DNA from 3 places in the Lysinibacillus sp. VIII_CA genome. Region 3 is predicted to be linked to each of the others. Evidence: predicted binding sites of a transcription regulator. Region 3 holds the regulator's gene; each other region holds the start of a gene.
What was found. Region 3 encodes LexA, which represses DNA repair genes until DNA is damaged. Its sites were predicted from a motif close to CGAACATATGTTCG; they were not measured.
Positions count from the first base shown of each region.

Region 1: a site for LexA is predicted at 4,738-4,751, ahead of ACP3VS_RS18105 (YolD-like family protein). Genes of this name have one in related genera too.
Region 2: a site for LexA is predicted at 2,552-2,565, ahead of ruvA (Holliday junction branch migration protein RuvA). Genes of this name have one in related genera too.

Region 1 covers NZ_JBNFXM010000016.1:73,277-80,379, forward strand. The annotation lists gene ACP3VS_RS18080 (ABC transporter substrate-binding protein) at 6-1,016, opposite strand; gene ACP3VS_RS18085 (ABC transporter ATP-binding protein) at 1,030-1,791, opposite strand; gene ACP3VS_RS18090 (FecCD family ABC transporter permease) at 1,796-2,875, opposite strand; gene ACP3VS_RS18095 (hypothetical protein) at 3,351-3,980, shown strand; gene ACP3VS_RS18100 (DUF1827 family protein) at 4,058-4,384, opposite strand; gene ACP3VS_RS18105 (YolD-like family protein) at 4,396-4,692, opposite strand; gene ACP3VS_RS18110 (hypothetical protein) at 4,859-5,005, shown strand; gene ACP3VS_RS18115 (hypothetical protein) at 5,257-5,460, shown strand; gene ACP3VS_RS18120 (Abi family protein) at 5,539-6,546, opposite strand; gene ACP3VS_RS18125 (peptidoglycan recognition protein family protein) at 6,844-7,103, opposite strand, start outside.
Region 2 covers NZ_JBNFXM010000002.1:341,906-349,008, reverse strand. The annotation lists gene queA (tRNA preQ1(34) S-adenosylmethionine ribosyltransferase-isomerase QueA) at 1-849, opposite strand, end outside; gene ruvB (Holliday junction branch migration DNA helicase RuvB) at 867-1,871, opposite strand; gene ruvA (Holliday junction branch migration protein RuvA) at 1,889-2,509, opposite strand; gene ACP3VS_RS04960 (phosphotransferase) at 2,621-3,454, opposite strand; gene ACP3VS_RS04955 (LysM peptidoglycan-binding domain-containing protein) at 3,489-4,469, opposite strand; gene ACP3VS_RS04950 (transcription repressor NadR) at 4,611-5,144, shown strand; gene ACP3VS_RS04945 (thiol-disulfide oxidoreductase DCC family protein) at 5,222-5,614, opposite strand; gene pheA (prephenate dehydratase) at 5,636-6,514, opposite strand; gene ACP3VS_RS04935 (ACT domain-containing protein) at 6,696-7,103, opposite strand, start outside.
Region 3 covers NZ_JBNFXM010000001.1:125,343-132,445, reverse strand. The annotation lists gene ACP3VS_RS00730 (prepilin peptidase) at 256-1,008, shown strand; gene ACP3VS_RS00725 (gamma-glutamyl-gamma-aminobutyrate hydrolase family protein) at 1,043-1,765, shown strand; gene lexA (transcriptional repressor LexA) at 1,869-2,486, opposite strand; gene yneA (cell division suppressor protein YneA) at 2,650-2,967, shown strand; gene ACP3VS_RS00710 (YneB family resolvase-like protein) at 2,964-3,629, shown strand; partial or broken gene def (peptide deformylase) at 3,648-4,212, opposite strand; gene ACP3VS_RS00700 (GNAT family N-acetyltransferase) at 4,356-4,883, opposite strand; gene ACP3VS_RS00695 (DUF896 domain-containing protein) at 5,074-5,307, shown strand; gene tkt (transketolase) at 5,433-7,103, shown strand, end outside.

The sequences.
Region 1 (7,103 bases), on a different contig from region 3:
ATATATTATTTAAATAAATCTGGATACATTTCTTTCGCTAAGGCTTCCATACCATCTATTGTATTATAGCCATAACCAAACATATAATTGTAATCCACAATATAAATTTGTTTGTTTTTAATAGCCTTCATGCTTGAAAGCTTAGGGTTAGCATAGATTTCTTCACGAACTTTTGTCAGATCAGACCCATCCCAGTTTGGAAGAATTAACACATCTGGATCTGATGCAATTAATGTTTCTACACTAACATCTCCTGTTTCATCTTTGAAAATATTATCTAACTTCACCATTTTGAATGCGTCGTTAAAAAATGTTTCATCGTGCGCGGGGTATACAAAAAGTTCTTTTGGATCATTTGTATGTAAATAAGCAAATGACTTTTCTTCTTTAATACTTTCTAATTTTGAAGTAATGTCTTGTTGTCGATCTTTTAATTCTTTAATGAAGCTAGTGGCCTTGTCTTGAACATTGAAAATTTCACCGATATTTTCGATATCTTTATAAATAGAATCATATGTACCACCTGTAATGGATGATTCTAATACAAATGTTTTAATGCCCATGTCGTTTAGTGAGTCTACTGTGCCTCCCCCCCATTCAGCATTATCAAATAAGCCACCACGACCAAATACTAAATCTGGATTAGTTCCTAATGTTACCTCTTTCCCTACATATTCATCACTTAATATATTTAACTTTGAATATGCCTCTTCTACAGATTTATCTACAGCACCAAAGTTTGCACCAACACCAACGATTTTATCCCCTAGTCCTAAATGCAATAGTAGTTCCGCTGCTGGGCGTGTATTTGCCATAATTTTTTCAGGTGCTTTATCGAATACTTGATCTTTCTTCTCCCATGTCGAACCACCTTCAGCCTTTGTAAAGTTTTCGATAGTTAATGGATAATGCTCTTTTGTTTGTGCTTCTTCTGAAGTATTTTTGGTAGTATTACCGCAAGCTGTTAACGTTAATACAGCGGCTAAACCAATTCCTAATAATAATTTTTTCTTCATATTGTTGCTCCTCCTATAGTCCATATGCAAAGCCTAATCCATTCGTCACTGGATTAGTAAACGTTTGACACTTGATATGATATAAAGCTTCTATAATCTCGGGTGTTAAAACTTGCTCCGGGGTACCATGCGCATAAATCTCACCATCTTTTACTGCGTAAAGATAATCACAGTAATGTGCAGCCATTTCTAAATCATGCAGTGCTGCTAACACACCAATATTTAAGCTTCTCACACAAGATAGTATTTCAATTTGATAGCGTATATCTAAATGGTTCGTTGGTTCATCTAAAATCATAAATTTAGGTTGCTGGGCGATTGTTCTCGCTAAAATAACCCGTTGTTTTTCCCCACCAGATAATGATAGGAAACTACGACCCTTGTAAGCTTGTAAATTTGTCCGTGTTAAAGCCTCTTCGACAATGTCAAAATCCTTTTGGTTATCGGACTCTAACATTTTCTTATGAGGTGTTCTGCCTAACATCACCATTTGCTGTACCGTTAAATCAAAGTGCATTTCATTGAATTGCCCCACTACACCTAAATGCTGTGAAATCTTTTTTTCTGGGCTTTTCAAAACGTCTAAATCATCTAAAAAGACCATCCCTTTTTGTGGTACTAAGCTTTTATAAATACTTTTCAATAAAGTTGACTTTCCGCATCCATTTGGTCCGATTAAGCCCACAAATTGCTGCTTGTTTACATGAATCGATATGTTTTTTACAATTTCCTTCTTTCCAATCTTTACTTCTATTTCCTTCGCTACTAATTCCATTGTTCTACCCTCCGAAGTTGTAACCTTTTTTTACAATCATATAGATGAATAATGGTGATCCAATGACAGAAGTAATGATGCCAATCGGTAGTTCTACATTCTCGATTAATGTTCGAGATAAAATATCTGCCCATATCATGAAAAGTCCTCCTAAGAGTAACGTTCCTAACATTAATCGTTTATGATCTGCTCCAAAAATCCCTCTCGTAATATGCGGAATAATTAAGCCGACAAAACCAATCATACCTGCATAAGCAACCATCGTTCCTGTTATTAGTGATGTGAGAATCATATACAATTTACGATAAACACTTAAATTGATACCTAATGTAATTGCAGATTCATCTCCAAGTAGCATCGTATTAAGCACACGATGTTGAAAAAGAAATAACGCAGCTCCTAATACAATGACGATTGCTAAAATCGGTGTTTTATCCCAGCTTGCAGAGGCTAAACTTCCCATAGACCAAAAAGTAACAGTTTTTATGCCCTCAGCATTATTGGCAAAAAAGATAATAAGACTTGAAAAGGAGCTACATAATGCACCTATGACAACACCAGATAAAACAAGTTTTACCGATGTTGCTTTACCACCTATACTAGATAAAATAAGCACTGCCATAGAAGTAAGCATAGCTCCAGCAAATGCACCAAAGGCTACACCAAATTGTGCCAGTAATGCACTACTCCCAAAACCAACGAGAATGGCAAAAGTTGCACCTAAGGATGCACCTGAAGAAATGCCAAGTATGTATGGATCAGCAAGAGGGTTTTGTACAACTGCTTGCATCACAGCCCCACATAAAGCAAGTCCAATACCGATGAACAATGCAAAAATAACACGCGGCATTCTGACCTGTAAAATAATATTCAGATAGGATTCACTATCCACACTATCAAGTGTGCCAAACCTCCCATTAGATACAGCATGCAACAAGATATCCATTGATTGCTTGAAGGGTATACTGACCTGCCCAATTGATACAGAAAAAATGGCAGATATTACAATGGAGGCAATTAATAGTAAAACTATGACATAATATATATTGCCCATCCCTATTCTGTTAGCTTCCTGTTTATCCAAAATGTCACCTCTATCTATCAAAATCACTATCGTTGATAACGATTATCATTATCAATTTGTATTGTAAGTGATATCTTATAGAAAAACAACAGGAAAAAATTTTTAATTTGAATTTCGTATCCATAACAAAAAACCAGCTCTCAATTTTATAACTGAGAACTGGTTTCTTTTATAAGTTTATTACTCAAATCGCATTTAGCGTTCGATTACATCATTCCTGGCATGTTTGAATGACTTTCTCGCATCTTTGAAATTCTTTTTTAAGTCTTAATATTAAAAATAACAGCAGCGCGATAGGAACATACATTCCGTACTACTTCGATTTTGTTAGTTTTATCTGTTACTTTTTTGTTAGTTTTAAAAAATAACAAAATGATGCTTATATTATAGAAGAAAGTCATTCACTTTACTGACAACCCCTTCCAATATTGATACAATTTAATAGTGAAAAATATTTACAGAGGAGACTGCTTAGATGAAAAAACCTTTTTATAAAAAATGGTGGTTTATTTTAATTGTTGCACTAATTGTAATTGGTAGTATCGGAAATGCAATTGACGGAGATGATGAAAAGGCTTCAGATAAAGCCGATAAAACTAAACAAGAAGAAGTTACGAAAAAGGAAGTTTCTACCGAACCTGAAAAGGAATCAGAAAAGAAAAATGATGATGTAGTGGTTGATATGAAAGTTGCAAACGATACAACAATTCCTCTAGAAGAACGAATCGTTAAGATAGCTACAGATTTATTTGGTACCACTACTACTGATGGTAGTGATCGTAACATCACTGTTGAAAATATGGGTGATATTTATTATTTAAAGATGATGATTGATGACGCCATAACTAAAAAGAATACTTTAAATTATGCTCAACAAAATACAGTTGAATTACTTAAAGTATTAAAAGACGTTGAAGATATGCGCGACATTAATATCAACTGGCAAGCTAACTTTAAAGATGCTTCTGGCAACAGTAATGTTGGTTCTGCGATGACTGTGTTACTTAAAAAGAGTGACATTGACAAAATTGATTTTGATAAATTCAAAGCATCTAACTTAAAAGAAGTTGCTACAAATTATGGGACTCATAATGATTTTAAATAATATAATTTTTTAAAATTGTATATAATAGAAGAAAATTAAGTCACTCATTATTTTTAAATGAGTGACTTAATTTTAGTTTAGAGAGTATTACCTTTATTAGCATATACATGAACAACCCCATTATCACTAACAAGTATTGATACATTTTCAAGTTCTACTCTCAAAATATGTTCTATTGTATATCTGATTTCCCATTCTTGAATAAAACCATGGCCCTTAGCATTAGAAATACTTGCGTGATTTGAACTACTATTTTTGCTATGTATAATTGCAGTATCTTTATGCTCAAAAATCTTAGTAATAACATCATTAGGTGCATTTGCATTTACAACTTTAAGTACATCAGGTTTTTGTTTTGTAACATCTCGGAATGTTCTAGGTATAAATTTGAATTTTGTAGTCATACATAAACCTCCTAATATTCTGAATTTGAAACGCTTAATATATCTAAGAAATGTACTTTATGAATGTCTCTAAATTTATCTTGGATGTGAATCAACTTAGTGCTTGTATCCAATTTTGTCACCTTTCCCTCTAAAGACCCTGATTTATTGTATACCGCAAACATTCGGTACCTACCATCTTCCATTGCTTCACTTAAACTATATCCAAGTTCCTCAAGTTCGAATTCATCACGTTCCGGATGCTTTGGTGGTTGTTTTGGTTTTTCTGCTACTTTTTTATTTAGATCTTTTTTCTTTGACTTTGCCATATTTATTGCCCTCCTAAAATAAGAACGTTTGTTTGTATATATAATAGAACAAATGTTTGTATTTTACAATGAAATAAATTGTATTTTTAGGAAAATAAATGAATTTAATCGTTGACTTTTGATACTAGTACTAGTATAATTAAAGTATAGAAAGGTGGTGAACAAAGTGGATTATGATAAGGCTCTTGCTTATCTAGTAGGTATCGCAACATTCTTTAATCAACTAACTGGTGGATTGAAAAATATAAGCGATATGAAAAATAAGCAAAAGAAAAAGCGACGCCCTCCCAACAAGAAGAAACGTCGCAAATAATTACACTGAAGGAGGTTAGCCCCTCCTTCACCCTTATCCTATCATATTTTAATAATCATAATCCATTCTAAGCATGAAGAAAATTTTCTTTAATATCATTACTTTGCTTGCGGCTGTTTACATTTTGGTGGTCCTGGTCGATTGGAAGGAACCTAAATTTTTTGATTACTCAATGATTATAATCTATTCATTATGTTTAATTTTAGTCATTGTAAATATCGTTTTATATTTTAAAAAAAGGAAGGGTTAATATGGATAAGAATTCACAGACTGAAGCTAATAAACGCTGGCAGGAGAAGAATAAAGAACGTGCAAAGTACATTAGCGCCCGATCAAGAGCACGTAGCTTTATTAAAAACCATGCTTTAGAAGACGATTTAGATGAGTTTATGGAATTGATTTTAGAACGGAAACAACTATTAAATGAAATGAAAATAGACCAAGATGGCGTTTAGCTATCTTGGTCTTTATAATGCCAACCTTTTATCATAAAGGATTAGATAAGGAAATTTATTACTTGTCACCGTTATTAATTATGTTTTTAGTATCCCATAACTTAAACAGGTAGTTACTTTATCGTAAAAGTCAAAGGGAATACCTAAATATTTAAATATGTTTGTTGCATGAATTGGTTGTTTTTCAATATATCTTTTTAGATCGTAATTTAAATAAACGATGAACTCGTAAAGCCGTTGTGCATCATTTTTATGGAAATTTAACAATGCCAACATAAAAGCTCCGTTGTCGCTTTTACCAACACCACTATTATATTGTTCCTTTGTAATTCCTAATAAGTCAAAGAGCCACTTTCTATAAGGAATTTCTATGTTTGTTTTATAGTTATACATTCTTCCACCGTGAGCAGCTCTATTGCGGAATTTATTGAATAATTCCATGCTTTTAACGAAAAATTCTTTTTCTTCTTCGGTAGGAGTTGTTCCTAACAATATTTTTATAACATTTTCTTTTATATCTGCTGATGACAACTTATATAAAACCAATAATTCACCAAACGTTAATGATTTAACCAATATCCAGGGAGGCACATTTCCATATTTCTTAATATAATACTTTAATGGTTGTTCTTCTGCATCTCGTATTTTTTTATTGATCTTCCACAATAAATTTTCTCGTTCCGATTTCTTGTTATAAGCTTGAATCTTACCTGCTTTGTAATTATCCTTATTTAGATAAACTTCATATTTCTCGCCATATTTTTCCGAAATACAATATGAAAGTGCAGAGTAAAAGTTGCATTCAACTTCTAAAACTGAATTGAAAATAAAGTTACGTATATTTTTATCTAATTTATATAAAATTAACAGATCATTGAATTTTGTGTTTGGTAAAAACTTATCTTCCTCGTCATCATTTGATTTTTCTACTAAAAATATATCTTTATATCCATTAATAACATCGTAATATGTTGTTTTAAGTAATATTCTTTTAGTTTCTTCTAATGATTCTATTATTAATCCTCGATCAATTAACTTTTTTACTTGCATATCGATATCAAGAAATGGTTTTTCTAAAATGGTCATATAGTCACCTCCGATTTACCTATATTTCCATAGTATCCTAAAAGTGAACAGAAAAAAACCTCTTACTATTTAAAGTAAGAAGTTTTCTCTAGCCGATCGTCGGCCTGCATAATGTATTATATGTATAATAGCTCTATACTATGTGGAAGTCAACGATTTGGCGCGAATTAATAAGCTTATTTATGTAAATTGTTTCTTATTTACGAACTTTATTACCTGATATATGAAACAGGTCCACTTTTATAAAGCGAACCTGAATATAGGAATTATGGTAAATTTGCAATGTCGATAAATTTTTTATCGTTGCGAAATAATAATTTTCAGACCTTCAAAATCCCCACTTGTCATAGTACCTGAATCAAATTTATCAAGCCATGATTTATCAATCTTGCCTTTATCTATAGCCTGTTTAATGTAATCACGTACAGCATTTTCAGTTGTTGAGTTGGTAAATCTCATAGTTTCATCATCCTTTTCTGTTTGTTTTAGTTTATCCAAGCCGTTCAAAATGTCTAACTTGAATTGAGCCCCCGAAATTCCCATGCTTTCTAAATATG
Region 2 (7,103 bases), on a different contig from region 3:
GATGAAAATAGACGTCCAACCTTGCTCTGCTCGTACCTCACCATCATATTTAGAGCCAATTGTCTCCAATGTACGTGTAGAGGTAGTCCCAACAGCTATTATCTTCCCGCCATTACGCTTTACACGATTAATCGTGTCTGCTGCTTCTTCTGTCACACTATAAAATTCTGCGTGCATTTCATGGTTTTCAATAGAATCTACACTAACTGGACGGAATGTTCCAAGTCCTACATGAAGTGTAATAAAGACAACCTCTACCCCTTTTGCCTTTACTTGTTCTAATAATTCTTCTGTAAAATGGAGCCCGGCCGTTGGAGCAGCAGCTGACCCACGCTCTTTCGCATAGACCGTTTGATAGCGATCTTTGTCTTCTAATTTTTCTCGTATATAAGGCGGTAATGGCATTTCACCAAGCTGCTCTAGTATTTCAAAAAAGATTCCATCATAATGAAATTCAAATGTTCGTCCACCATGGTCAAGCTCACCTGTACAAGTAGCTGTTAACAATCCATCTCCAAATGTAATAACTGTCCCTACTTTTACACGTTTTGCTGGTTTTACAAGTGTTTCCCACTCATCTGTACCTGGCAATTGCTTTAATAATAGTACCTCTATATGGGCACCTGTCTCCTCTTTTACACCCATTAAGCGAGCAGGTAAGACTCTTGTATCGTTTAACACAAGGCAGTCTCCAGTACGTAACTCCTCTAAGACATGAGCAAAATGTTGATGCTCTACTTCATTTGAGCCAGGTGTTACGACCATTAATCGACTAGCTGTCCGATCTACTAAAGGTGTTTGAGCAATAAGCTCCTCTGGTAATTCAAAATCAAAATCTTCTACACGCATGAAAAAAACTTCCTTCTTTATGTTTGTTGGGGATACTCATATCCAAAATGTTCGTAGGCTAAATGTGTCGCTACTCTTCCTCGTGGTGTACGTTGAATAAGCCCAATTTGCATGAGATAGGGTTCATATACATCTTCTATAGTCACCCGTTCCTCACCAATCGATGCTGCAAGCGTATCTAAGCCCACAGGACCTCCTCGAAAGCGCTCAATCATGTTAGTGACAAGTTTATGATCAATGTGATCAAGCCCTCTTGGATCGACTTGTAACAGCTCTAGCGCTTGCTTTGCAAGGCCCTCCGTTATCATACCATCTCCAAGCACTTGTGCATAATCTCGTACTCGTTTCAATAAGCGATTGGCAATTCGAGGTGTACCACGAGAGCGTTTCGCCATTTCCATTGCTGCTATTTGCTCAATTTCTACCTCAAATAAATGAGCACTGCGAGCAACTATTTCAGCAAGGGAAATATCATCATAGTACTCTAAGCGTAATAAAACACCAAAGCGATCTCTTAGAGGTGCTGATAAGGCACCAGCTCTGGTTGTAGCACCTACAAGGGTAAAGGGAGGTAAATCAAGGCGTACAGAACGTGCTTCAGGACCTTTTCCCACAACAATATCTAAACAGAAGTCCTCCATTGCTGGATATAACACTTCTTCAATGGCACGAGGTAATCGATGAATCTCATCAATAAATAAAACATCACCAGGCTCTAGTGAACTTAAAATCGCTGCTAAATCTCCTGGACGTTCAATTGCAGGACCACTTGTCATGCGTACATTGACACTCATCTCATTTGCAATAACAACAGCTAATGTTGTTTTACCAAGCCCTGGTGGCCCATATAACAGCACATGATCTAAACTTTCCTGCCGAAGTTTTGCTGCCTCAATGAAAATTTGTAAATTTTCCTTTACTTTATGTTGCCCTATGTATTGGGCTAACCTTTGCGGGCGTAAAGATAATTCAAATTGTTCATCATAGCCACTTGCCTCACTAGCCATCATACGTTCAGACATGCCTCTTCCCTCCTTCCTTATTTTAATTTTAATAATAGTTGTAACGCTTGTTTCATATAGGCATCTGTCGTTTCCAGCTTGTCGTTATCCTCAAGCAGTGGGCGAATTTTTTCGAGCTCCTTTTCAGAGTAACCAAGTGCCGCTAAAGCAAGTATTGCTTCTTCTAATTCGTGTTTATAAGGATGAACGCCAAACAATGGCAGCTCATCTTCTGTACTCGGCAGTTCGATTGTCTCTAATAAAGAGCCTAGCTTGCCTTTTAAATCTAATATCATCTGACGAGCAGTTTTTTTACCTACTCCTGGGAACTTCACTAAAAACGTTTCATCTTCCCGTTCAATCGCACTTATAACCTGCTGTGGGTTGCCAGTCGCTAAGATAGCCAGCGCTCCCTTAGGACCTATTCCAGATACTAAAATTAACTTTCGAAAAAGCTCGCGCTGATCTAGATTTGGGAAACCATAAAGCACTTGTGCATCCTCTCGTACATGCAAATGAACATAAATTTGTTGCTCCATGGCTGATGTTCGAAATGCAAACGGATTGGGCGTATTCAATTGCCAGCCAATACCCTTTTGTTCTAGCACAATATATTCTGGTGTAATACGAGTAATTAGTCCTTTTAAATAATCATACATCTATATTCCCTCACAATCATCGTCTTCGATTATAGCATATAGCGAACGAATGCTCGACAGAAAGTCCTGTTCAAAACGCTGTTCAAGACAAAAATGACCGCCAAATGACGGTCATTTCTTCACAAATCTATCAATATCGTACCACAGTTTTGGCCAATAGGTGAGGGCTCGTTTAGTAAATGGTACTAAATAATCTAAAAATACTAGTTGCTGATCAAGGGGTAAATCCACAGCGAAAAGCCATTCCCTTAATAGTTCATTCGGATATTTTAAACGATGAAGCTTTCTTTTATCAAGCCGTTTCAGTTCTGGTAACTCCGCAAAGACTTTGGCTAAATCATAATCAACTGCAGGTAGCACCCGATGCAACCATAAAATATACTCGTCATCCGCTTCTCCAAGATGTGCCAAATCAAAATCAATTAAACGCAATTGTCCATCCGTGCACCATAAAAAATTATGATGCACGACATCCCCGTGCAATAGTGTAATTTCTTTTTCGGCTACATCTTCCAGCGCAATTAACTGCAGCGATTTATCACTATAATGCAATATTTGATCGATCTCTTCTTTTGTTAAGAAAGCCCGAAACTCATTTCTTCTGCTTTTAAAACGCATATGACGCATTTGCCATTTTAAAAGTTGTGAATAGGTATGCAAGCCAGGCAAGCGTTGCCAAGCAACTTTTTTATATGTGTCATGTAAAGCTATTAGTAGTTGAAGAGATTCCCTGCGATCCTTTTTATGAGCAAAATTGGCACCATGGCTACCTTCTTGCCATTCTTGCACAATTAGCTGCTCATCGTCACTTTGGACTAATGGTAGGATAAGATTAGGTTCAATTCGACCTAGCTGGCGATGAATTGTTCTTACCTTCTCTGCAATTTCTAGTTGTTTTGCTCGTTTGACAAAGTAAGTATTCGATCGATACCTATATTTCCAAATATTTGATTTTACCTCTTCGACAATATACGCTTTTTCACCATCGATAAGGCGTCATCCCGCCTGGGAAATAATGCGGTGACATCCAAGGTCCTACTGATGACGGGCATGGCGGTGGACAATGCGTTGGGCATGGTGGTGGTGGACAATGACACGGATCCATTTGCCATGCAGGCATTGGCATCTGCATTGGTTGTGATTGACAGCCACATGATTGTGCTTCACAGCCACATGATTTGCCCATGTTCATGTCAGGCATCATATTAAATTGTGGCTGCATTTGTTGATTAGGCGTGTGGAAAAATGGTGATGTAGACTCTAAGAAGTCTTCCATCTCGCCCATTTTATTTTCTGGCATCTCAAAGGACATCGGCTGCTGCGGCATCATATACTGCTCGGCCTGTGGCTGCATTGGCATTGGCCACCACATTTGATGATAAATTGGTTGATGGCAGCTTGAGCAATGTGGTACTGGATGTGGCATGATATGCATTGGTGGTGCTGGTTGTGGTACTGGATGTGGCATTGGCTTCGCTACTGGTGGTGGTGGTGGCGGTGGCGGCGCTGGCTGTATTTGTACTGGTGGTGGTGTTGTGACTGTTTGCTCTACTTGTGGCATGACTACCTGTTGGTGCCAATTCATTTCTACAGGCTGTGGAACCCACATCGGTTGTTGTGGCATCTGCATTGGCATTGGTATAGGTATTGGAATCATTTGTGGCTCAGGCATTGGCATTGGAGCAGGTGGTACAATTGGTGGTGGAGGTGGCATTGGTCTCTGTACCTCTTTTTTCGGAACTTCCTTAGGTGTCTCCTTATGCATTTGTGATTCCTTTTTTGGCATTTCTTTATGTGGCTCTTTGTTTATTTTTTCAGGCAAAATAATTTCCATGCCCGGGACAATATAATCTGGGTTGGCAAGATGGACATTGAGCCGCTTCAAATCTTCAAACGAAATGCCGTACTCTTTCGCAATCTTCCACAATGTGTCTCCCTTTTGAACAATATGAATACGCAATTTTTTCCTCCCTTCCTCTCTACGTATCATATGTTCAATGTTTCATTTGGATACAAAAATTTCAACAAGTTAGAAATGCTTCATGGTACACTAACCTATAGGGAATACTGTTTCCATTATTACGGGCAGAGGTGATCTCTTATGAAAAAAATGTTAGGCGAGGAACGCCGACTGCAACTATTAGCGCAATTAAAAAAAAGTAAAACACCTATAACAGGGACAGACTTAGCTAAATTCGCCAATGTTTCTAGGCAAGTTATCGTCAATGATATGACTTTATTAAAGGCAAGAAACGAACCCATTATCGCTACGAGTCAGGGTTATCTTTATATGCATCAGGAACAATTACAGCAAACTGTTGAACGCACATTTCCATGCATACACACATCTGAACAAACAGAGGACGAGCTAATGACGATTGTAGATTGTGGTGGCACAGTCAAAAATGTTATGGTTGAACATCCTATTTATGGTGAGTTAACTGCCTCAATCATGGTGTCAAACCGTCATGAGGTAACACAATTTATCGAACGGGTTAATGCCACTCAGGCTAATTACTTATCTGCACTAACGGGTGGCATTCATCTTCATGTCATTACAGCCCCCTCTGTTGAAGTATTAACGTTAATTGAACAAGCCTTACAAAAAAAGGGCTATTTGGTAACAGACCAATAAAATAAAAAAGCACAGTATTTGCTCATACTGTGCTTCAATGTGTGTTTCGAGTATTCCTCTCCCTTTACCCCAACCTATTAGGAAAGAAATCGTTGTCTTTGTGAAGGTGTAGGTAATAGACATTCCTTTTTTGTACCAAATAAACGATAGCGGTGCTTAGCAAACCTTCTATACAACGCATTGCGAATAATTGGAGGCACTAGGATGAAAAGATAATAACAAAGCCAAATCTTCTCCAAATTTCTGCATATTTTTAAGGCTGCTGTCGATTCAACATATGCTTTCCCATTTTCAATGAGGATTACACTATCTATATTCTCAGATATTTTGAACTGTCGGAGCAATGTTTGCCCGACATCACTTTGTAACGAAGCAAATTGAAAATAGCCTGCTTGATCATGTTTGATAATAAATTGAACGCTGCTATCACAAAAGTTACAAATACCATCAAATAAAATAATCCCACGCATTCTATTTCCCCCTTATAGCTATTATGCTTCGTCAGACGTAAGATACGTAAAGTATGTACCGAGTGACTTTACTTTGCAACCTAGTGCAGCTAGTTCTTCCATTGCACCGCGCATCATCGGTACTTTTTCATCCGCTAACACATCTATCATGAAGAAATAATCCCCTAGTCCTGTTTTCAATGGACGCGATTCAATTTTACTTAAATTCAGTTGACGCCATGCAAAGACAGATAGCACTTGATGCAATGCCCCTGAACGGTCAGTCGGCAATGTAATCATTAAAGTTGTTTTCGCTTGCCCATTTGAAAGTTCTTGTGGCAATCGTTGGTTTTGCTTAGACAGAACAAAGAAACGAGTATGGTTAAAATGGAAATCATGGATATTGGACTCTACTATTTCAAGGCCATATTTTTCTGCGGCAGCTGCATTTCCAACCGCTGCTATACATTGTTCTGGGTTTTCAGATACGTATTTTGCGGCAGCTGCTGTTGAAGTTGTTTGTTGTAGTGGTACATGACTGAAACGATAAAATAAATATTTATGGCATTGTGCTAGAGCATGTGGATGGGAATAGACCCCTTCAATGGACTGCCAATTATCTTTTTGTGCTTTATTGACCATTAAATGCTGCTGTATTTTCAGTAATAATTCACCTGTTACATATAGTGATGCTTCATGGAATAAATAATCAAGTGTAAGCGTAACTGAACCTTCTAAGGCATTTTCTAATGGTACAACGGCTAGATCTACCTTTCCCTCTGCTACTGCCTCAATACATTCAGGAATCGTTGCACAGGGTACAAGCCACTCATTTGGAAAAGTAGCCTTTGTTGCTAAGTATGTAAATGATGCTTCCGGTCCTAAATATGCGATTCGATTTCTCCATTGTTGCTTTGTCATTGCAAAAACCTCCTTTATGGAATAAGGAGCAGTCCCTAGCGATGATGTATCACTGAGGGACAGCTCCTTATTTGAGCTTTGGTATCGTATTATTACTCCAGTGCTTCAAGAGCATATGGATTATTAAACACGATAATTGTCATTTTTGTCAAAAATTAAAGGATCGAACACCTTACTATGATTATAAAGCACCAGAACTAATGACTTCCGCTGACTCAACAAAATCTAACCGTTTTAATTGCTGGATTAGGTCATCAAGATCACATGTCATACTTGTTACATCTAGTGATAATGTAACATTGGCACGTCCCTGAATAGGGATTGTTTGATGAATCGTCAATACGTTACAATGTGTAATTGTCACAGTTTCTAGAAGCTTAGCAAGTGTTCCTTTTCTATCTTGAAGCTGTAAAAAGACTGTTAAAATGCGTTCCTGCACGATTGAATGAAAAGGAAAAACCGCATCACGATATTTGTAAAACGCACTTCGCGATAAATCCACCTGCTTTACCGCATCCCAAATGGAAGATACTGAACCACTTGATAATAAGTGTTTCGCCTCCAAAGTTTTTTGCATTGCATCCGTTAA
Region 3 (7,103 bases):
AAAGAGATTCCAATGATTTTTGGAATCTCTTTTATCTTGTGCTAAACTGATAATACTCTTACTCTACTCCTTCTTTCTTCTTATCGTACTTTAAATCCTTTGTGAAAATATTCCTCAAATACATCACATATTATCTATGTCCCTTGTTCTGAATAACATTGGTTACGTGTATTACCGAGCAAAACTACAATAATTATACGAATAGGCGCATCATACGGATTGTATGGGCGCCTATTGGTTTAGGAGGACATAAATTTGGAAATGGCTTATACAATTATCATTTTTTTATTTGGTCTAGTTTTTGGCTCTTTTTATAATGTAGTTGGCTTTCGTGTACCGCGGAAGGAGTCTCTTGTACTTCCTTCCTCCCATTGTACAAACTGTCAAAGACCATTGACGGTTCTTGATTTAGTGCCAGTATTGTCTTATCTGTTTATAAGAGGAAAATGTCGGGGCTGTGGCTTTAAAATCTCGTCAGTATATCCAGCGATAGAATTGTTGACTGGAGGATTATTCGCCCTTGCTTATTTGAAGCTAAACTGGAGCATGGAATTCATAGTAGCTTTATCGTTCATCTCATTGTTAGTCATTATAGTTGTTTCAGATTTTACTTATCTGTTAATTCCAGATAAGATTCTTTTATTCTTTTTGCCTATATTGGTCATTGGACGTGTACTATCACCTTTAACACCTTGGTGGGACAGCCTATTGGGTTCACTCGTTGGTTTTGGCATATTATATAGTATTGCGGTTTTATCGAAAGGTGGAATGGGAGGAGGGGATATTAAATTATTCTTTTTAATTGGTCTTGTTCTCGGTACTATTCATACGCTGTTGACTTTATTTTTAGCTGCTATCATTGGTATGATAGTCGGAATAGTTGTCTTATTAAAGCGTAAACAGGGAAGAAAAACACCTATTCCCTTTGGCCCATCAATTGCATTAGCCGCTAATATTGTTTATTTCTATGGAGATTCGTTCATCAAGTGGTACTTAGGTTTTTGGTAAGTATTTAATCTTCAATTTTGTGGAGGGGAATCAAGTGAAGCCGATTATTGGAATTACAGCTTTTGTAGAAGATGATTTATCAGCTCATTTAAATGCTGCTTACAGCAAAAGTATTATTGAGGCGGGCGGTATCCCCCTCATTATTCCGTTAGGGGTTGAGGAAGATGCTGCACAAATTTTAGCCCTTACGGATGGCTTATTGCTATCGGGAGGCTATGATGTACATCCTTTTTTATTTGGAGTGGACCCTTCACCAAAGTTAGGTAAAATTCATCCAGCTAGAGATGCCGTAGAATTAGCATTAATTGAGGCTGCATTTTTACGAAAAATGCCTATTTTCGGTATTTGTCGGGGTATCCAAATATTAAATGTTGCATTAGGCGGGACGTTATATCAGGACATTGATAGTGACCATTATAGTACAAAGCTTATTAAACATATGCAACAGGCCGGTAGATCAGTAGCAACGCATTATGTACAAATTATTGCGGAGAATTTATTAGCCACTATTCTGGAACAAGAGAAAATTGCCGTCAATTCTTTTCATCATCAATCAGTGAATGTACTAGCGGAGAATTTAAAAGTTGCAGCGAAATCAAGTGATGGCATTATTGAAGCAGTGGTACATGAGGAATTACCATTCTGCTTGGCTGTCCAGTGGCACCCAGAGGAATTAGCTATAGCAGGAGATCCGCATGCACAAAAGCTATTTGCAGCGTTTATTGAAGCGAGCATAAAATTTAAAAAAGAGGCTTAAAAGGCCGTTGTCAAAAGAATCCAATAGTTTATGGATTCTTTTTTTGCGTAAAAAAGAGGATTTATGCTCAGTGAAGGAACACAATCCTCAAACCCTCATTTAATTAATGTACACGGCGATACAGACCAACAACTTGTCCCAAAATGGATACTTGATCGACGATAATCGGTTCCATTGATGAATTTTCAGGCTGTAAACGGAAATGGTTTTTTTCCTTAAAGAATCGTTTTACAGTAGCTTCATCTTCAGCTGTCATGGCTACAACAATGTCTCCATTATTAGCCGTTGATTTTTGCTTCACAATCACTAAATCACCATCTAAAATTCCTGCTTCAATCATCGATTCACCCATAATTTCTAGCATGAATAACTGATCCTCACTCGTGCCATATGTATCAGGCAGTGGGAAATACTCTTCAATATTTTCGATAGCTGTAATAGGAGAACCTGCTGTAACCTTCCCTACAAGTGGTACATGGATGACGTGTTGCTTTTGGATGGATTCTTCAGGTTCAAGAATTTCAATAGCACGTGGTTTTGTTGGATCTCGACGAATAAAACCCTTTTGTTCTAATCGAGCCAAATGACCATGAACAGTTGAACTTGAAGCAAGTCCAACAGCTTCCCCGATTTCACGGACTGATGGCGGATACCCTTTAGCTCGTACCTCGTCTTTAATGAACGCTAAAATGTCCTCTTGTCTTTTCGATACTTTTTTCATGATTGCTCACCTCTTTTTTCTAATATCATTCTTCTTATTTGATAGTATAACAGAATGCGAACACGTATGCAAACATAGGTTCGAAAAGTGTTTGACAAAAACGTTTGTTCGCTTTATTATGGGAACGTATATTCCGAACAAACATTCTAGAAAAGAGGTTATAATGATGAAATGGTTAAAGAAAAATACACATATCACTATATTATTAGGTGCTTGTTTACTCTTCGCAAGTTACCTTTACATCACTGATCCGGGGGATGTTAATTACGCTGAAATTCAAATTGAACATGGGGATAGCTTGTGGTCGTTAGCCGAACAATACCGTGGTAAAATGAGTAAAGAAGATTGGATTAAACTTGTCAAATCAGAAAATGAGTTAGCAGATATTAAAATCGTGGCGGGTAAATCTCTAGTCATTCCAGTTTTGAGTGATCAAGCCAGTCCCATCAAAACCATTGAAATTGCGAGAAACGAACAATGAAAAATAATCAAATGACGGCTGTTGTCTATTGCCGGGTAAGTACTGAAAAAGAAACGCAAAGCTCCTCGTTAGAGCGCCAACAAGAAGAATTAGTGCTCTGTGCTAAAGAGCAAGGCTATGAAGTAAAGGGTGTTTTTAAAGATAAGCATAGCGGTTATGATGTTGAACGCGAAGGCTTACTTGAAATGCTTGATTTTATAAAAGAGAAGGAAGTAAAAGCTCTTTTTGTACAAGATGAAACTCGTTTAGGCCGTGGAAATGCCAGGATGGCAGTATTGCATTTATTACAAAAATCAGCAACAGATGTTTATTCGATTCGTGATGCAGGACCAGTTCAATTAAACGAAATGGATACGATGCTACTAGAGATTTTAGCAATTGTAGAAGAGTATCAACGTAGAATCCATAATGCGAAAATCCGCAGAGGTATGCGACGTGCTGTGGAAAATGGCTATCGCCCTGAAAATAACCTATCCAATCGTGGGAATCCGCATGGTCAGGAACGGAAGGAACTCCCTGTTGATGAAATCGTGAAGCTACGTAATCGTGGTTTTACCTTTGAGGAAATTTCCATTACTCTTAGAGGATTAGGCTTTGAGGTAAGTAAGGCAACCGTACATCGCCGATTCCAAGAGCATCAAGAAAAATTAGCAGGCAAATAATATAGCCTGCTAATTTTTTTAATACAAGCTTTCGATAATAACATTTTGGGGTAGTTGAAAAGGGTTATCTTTATTAATTCGATCATAAAACATAATACCATTTAAATGATCGATTTCATGTTGTACAACGATAGATTCATAGCCTTTTAAAGACAAAATAAATTCCTGTCCATCAATAGTATAGGCTTTTACTTTAATTCGTTCATATCTTGGTACAAAACCGTGAACTGGTCGATTAACAGACAGACACCCTTCTCCCTCAGGCAAATAGATCATATTTAAAGAATGGCTCATTACTTTTGGGTTAATGAACATCATTTCGTGTTTTTGGTCATGATCTTCAAAAAGGACAGCAAACATTCTTTTATCTACGCCAATTTGATTTGCAGAGAGGCCACTACCAGGACGTAGCTTATACTTTTTTGTTAAAATCGGATCTTGGCTGTTTTTTAAATATTGAAGCATAGAAAATAATATATGTCGGTCCTCTAAGGGAACTGGTATGGCAACCTCTTGTGTTTGTTTACGTAATAGGACCGAGTGTTCTTTTAGTAATCATGTAATCAGGATGAAATTTTGCCATCGAAAAATACCTCCTCCGTATTCAGAAGTTTTTTCAAGCTAATTTGTATGGTCGGATCATCCATTATTGACCAAGTGCCTAATACCATTTACAGGAACTTCTTCCATTTCCACGAGCTTAGTAGTTTAGTGTTTAATGTTCTTCTAACCTCCTAACAAATTGTCCCACTCTTCACGTAAGACTGCGTAATAGTATTCGTCCCACCATTCATCCCCATATGGTATACATTTTTTAAAAAAACCTTCACGTCTCATTCCTATTTTTTCCATAACCTTATAAGAAGCGATATTTTCGGGCTGACACGTTGCAATAATTCTATGAAGTTTCTTTTCATTAAATCCATAGTCTAATACAGCATGTGCAGCTTCAGAAGCAAAGCCTTGATTTTGGTAAGCTGGATTTAGTACCCAACCGATTTCATAAGTATGATCACCGAAACAAGGATGGAAAACAATATGACCAATCACTTGCTTGCAATTATTTGAAACAATAGCAAAATGTTTTGCTTTGTCGCTGCTATTTTCTTTAATAAATTTCTTTGCCTGATCTTCAGTGAAAACACCTTCAGGCATATAATGCATCACTTTTTCATCTGAAGTATAGCTATAAACAGCTTCCCAGTCCTGTTCTTGAAATGTTCGAATGAGTAATCGCTTAGTTGTCACGTTCACATGTATATCCTCCAATATATAGTTAAATTTTTCCTTCCATATAATACTTATACACTTCAAACATCTGGAAGTCATGTATTTTTTTATTTCAACAGCTTGAATAAGGGTTGGTATAACTGCATTTAATGGGAAACCGTGCTATACTTTGCATACCGAAGTCAATAAGATAGGTACTGAAAGGTGTGTAACTATGTTATCAAAAGAAAAAATTAACCGTATAAATGAACTTTCTGCTAAAGCAAAAAATGGTCAACTAACGGATGAAGAGGCAAAGGAGCGAACAGCGCTTCGTAAAGAATACTTGGATACATTTAGAGCAACGATGCGTGATACGATTGAAAACGTAAAAGTGGTTGATGCAGAAGGAAATGATGTCACGCCAGAGAAGGTAAGACAAGCGAAAAAAAATAAATTTCTAAATTAATGTGACACAATTTAATAAAGTATGTATGAAAATACAAATAGTATAACAAAAGCATTGTTTTCTAAAGCAATGTTGACTAAACTGTAGAAGAACAATTATAGGACGAGAAAGGATGTCACAATATAATGACTCAACATGCGGATTTATTAGCAATTAATGCTATCCGAACTTTGTCAATCGATGCTATTGAAAAAGCAAATTCTGGTCACCCAGGTTTACCAATGGGGGCAGCGCCAATGGCTTATACGCTTTGGACAAAACAATTACGCCATAATCCAGCAAATCCAAAATGGTTTAACCGTGATCGTTTTGTACTATCAGCAGGTCATGGTTCCATGCTTTTATACAGCTTACTTCACCTTGGCGGCTATGGTTTACCAATGGAAGAAATTCAAAACTTCCGCCAATGGGATTCATTAACACCAGGACATCCTGAATATGGTCATACAGTAGGTGTGGAAGCAACAACTGGTCCTCTAGGACAAGGTATTGCCATGACTGTAGGTATGGCAATGGCAGAGCGTCATTTAGCAGCTACGTACAATAAACCAGGTCATGACATCGTTGACCACTATACATTTGCATTATGTGGTGATGGAGACTTAATGGAGGGCGTAGCAGCAGAGGCTATTTCATTAGCTGGTCACTTAAAACTTGAAAAATTAATCGTGCTTTACGATTCTAATGATATTTCTTTAGATGGAGACTTAGAAAAGTCATTCTCAGAAAACGTCCAAAAACGTTTTGAATCTTATGGTTGGAATTATTTAAAAGTTGCAGATGGCACAGATGTTGATGCGATTAATGCAACTATTGAAGAAGCTAAAAAATCAACTGGCAAACCAACATTGATTGAAGTGAAAACAGTGATTGGTTTTGGTTCACCAAATAAATCGGGTAAAGCGGATTCTCATGGTGCACCACTTGGTACAGATGAAGTGGTATTAACAAAAGCTGCCTATGAGTGGGCACATGAGCCTTTCCAAATTCCTGCTGAAGTATATGATACTTTTAATGCTGCGGCTGAGGTGCAAGGAGCACAGTCTGAGGAAGCTTGGAATGCGAAATTTACTGCTTATAAACAGGAATTCCCAGAATTAGCAGCTCAATTTGAACAGGCTATGAAGGGTGAATTACCAGCAGACTTCGCTTCGGAATTACCAGTGTATGAAGCTGGTAAATCTGTAGCAACACGTTCTTCTTCTGGTGATGCGATTAATGCTATTGCTAAGAAAACTCCATCATTCTTTGGTGGCTCTGCTGACCTTGCTGGCTCTAATAAAACAACGATGAAGGGTGCAGGCGACTTCTCAGCGGACGATTATGCTGGTCGCAACATCTGGTTTGGTGTGCGTGAATTTGCAATGGGCGCTGCTTTAAACGGTATGGCACTTCACGGTGGTTTAAATGTATTTGGTGGTACATTCTTCGTGTTCTCAGACTATGTGCGTCCGGCAGTTCGTCTGTCAGCATTAATGGGTCTACCTGTAACGTATGTATTTACACATGACTCGATTGCTGTTGGCGAAGATGGACCAACGCATGAGCCAATTGAACACCTTGCATCACTACGTGCAATGCCTAATTTATCTGTTGTTCGTCCTGCGGATGCAAATGAATCAGCTGTTGCATGGGAGCTTGCCGTTGCATCAGAAAATACGCCAACAGTATTAGTATTGTCTCGTCAAAACTTACCTGTTCTTAACGCTTCTATTGAAACAGTACGTGAAGGTGTGACGAAGGGTGCTTACACAGTATCTCCTGCAACTAAAGCAGTAGCGGATGCTATATTAATT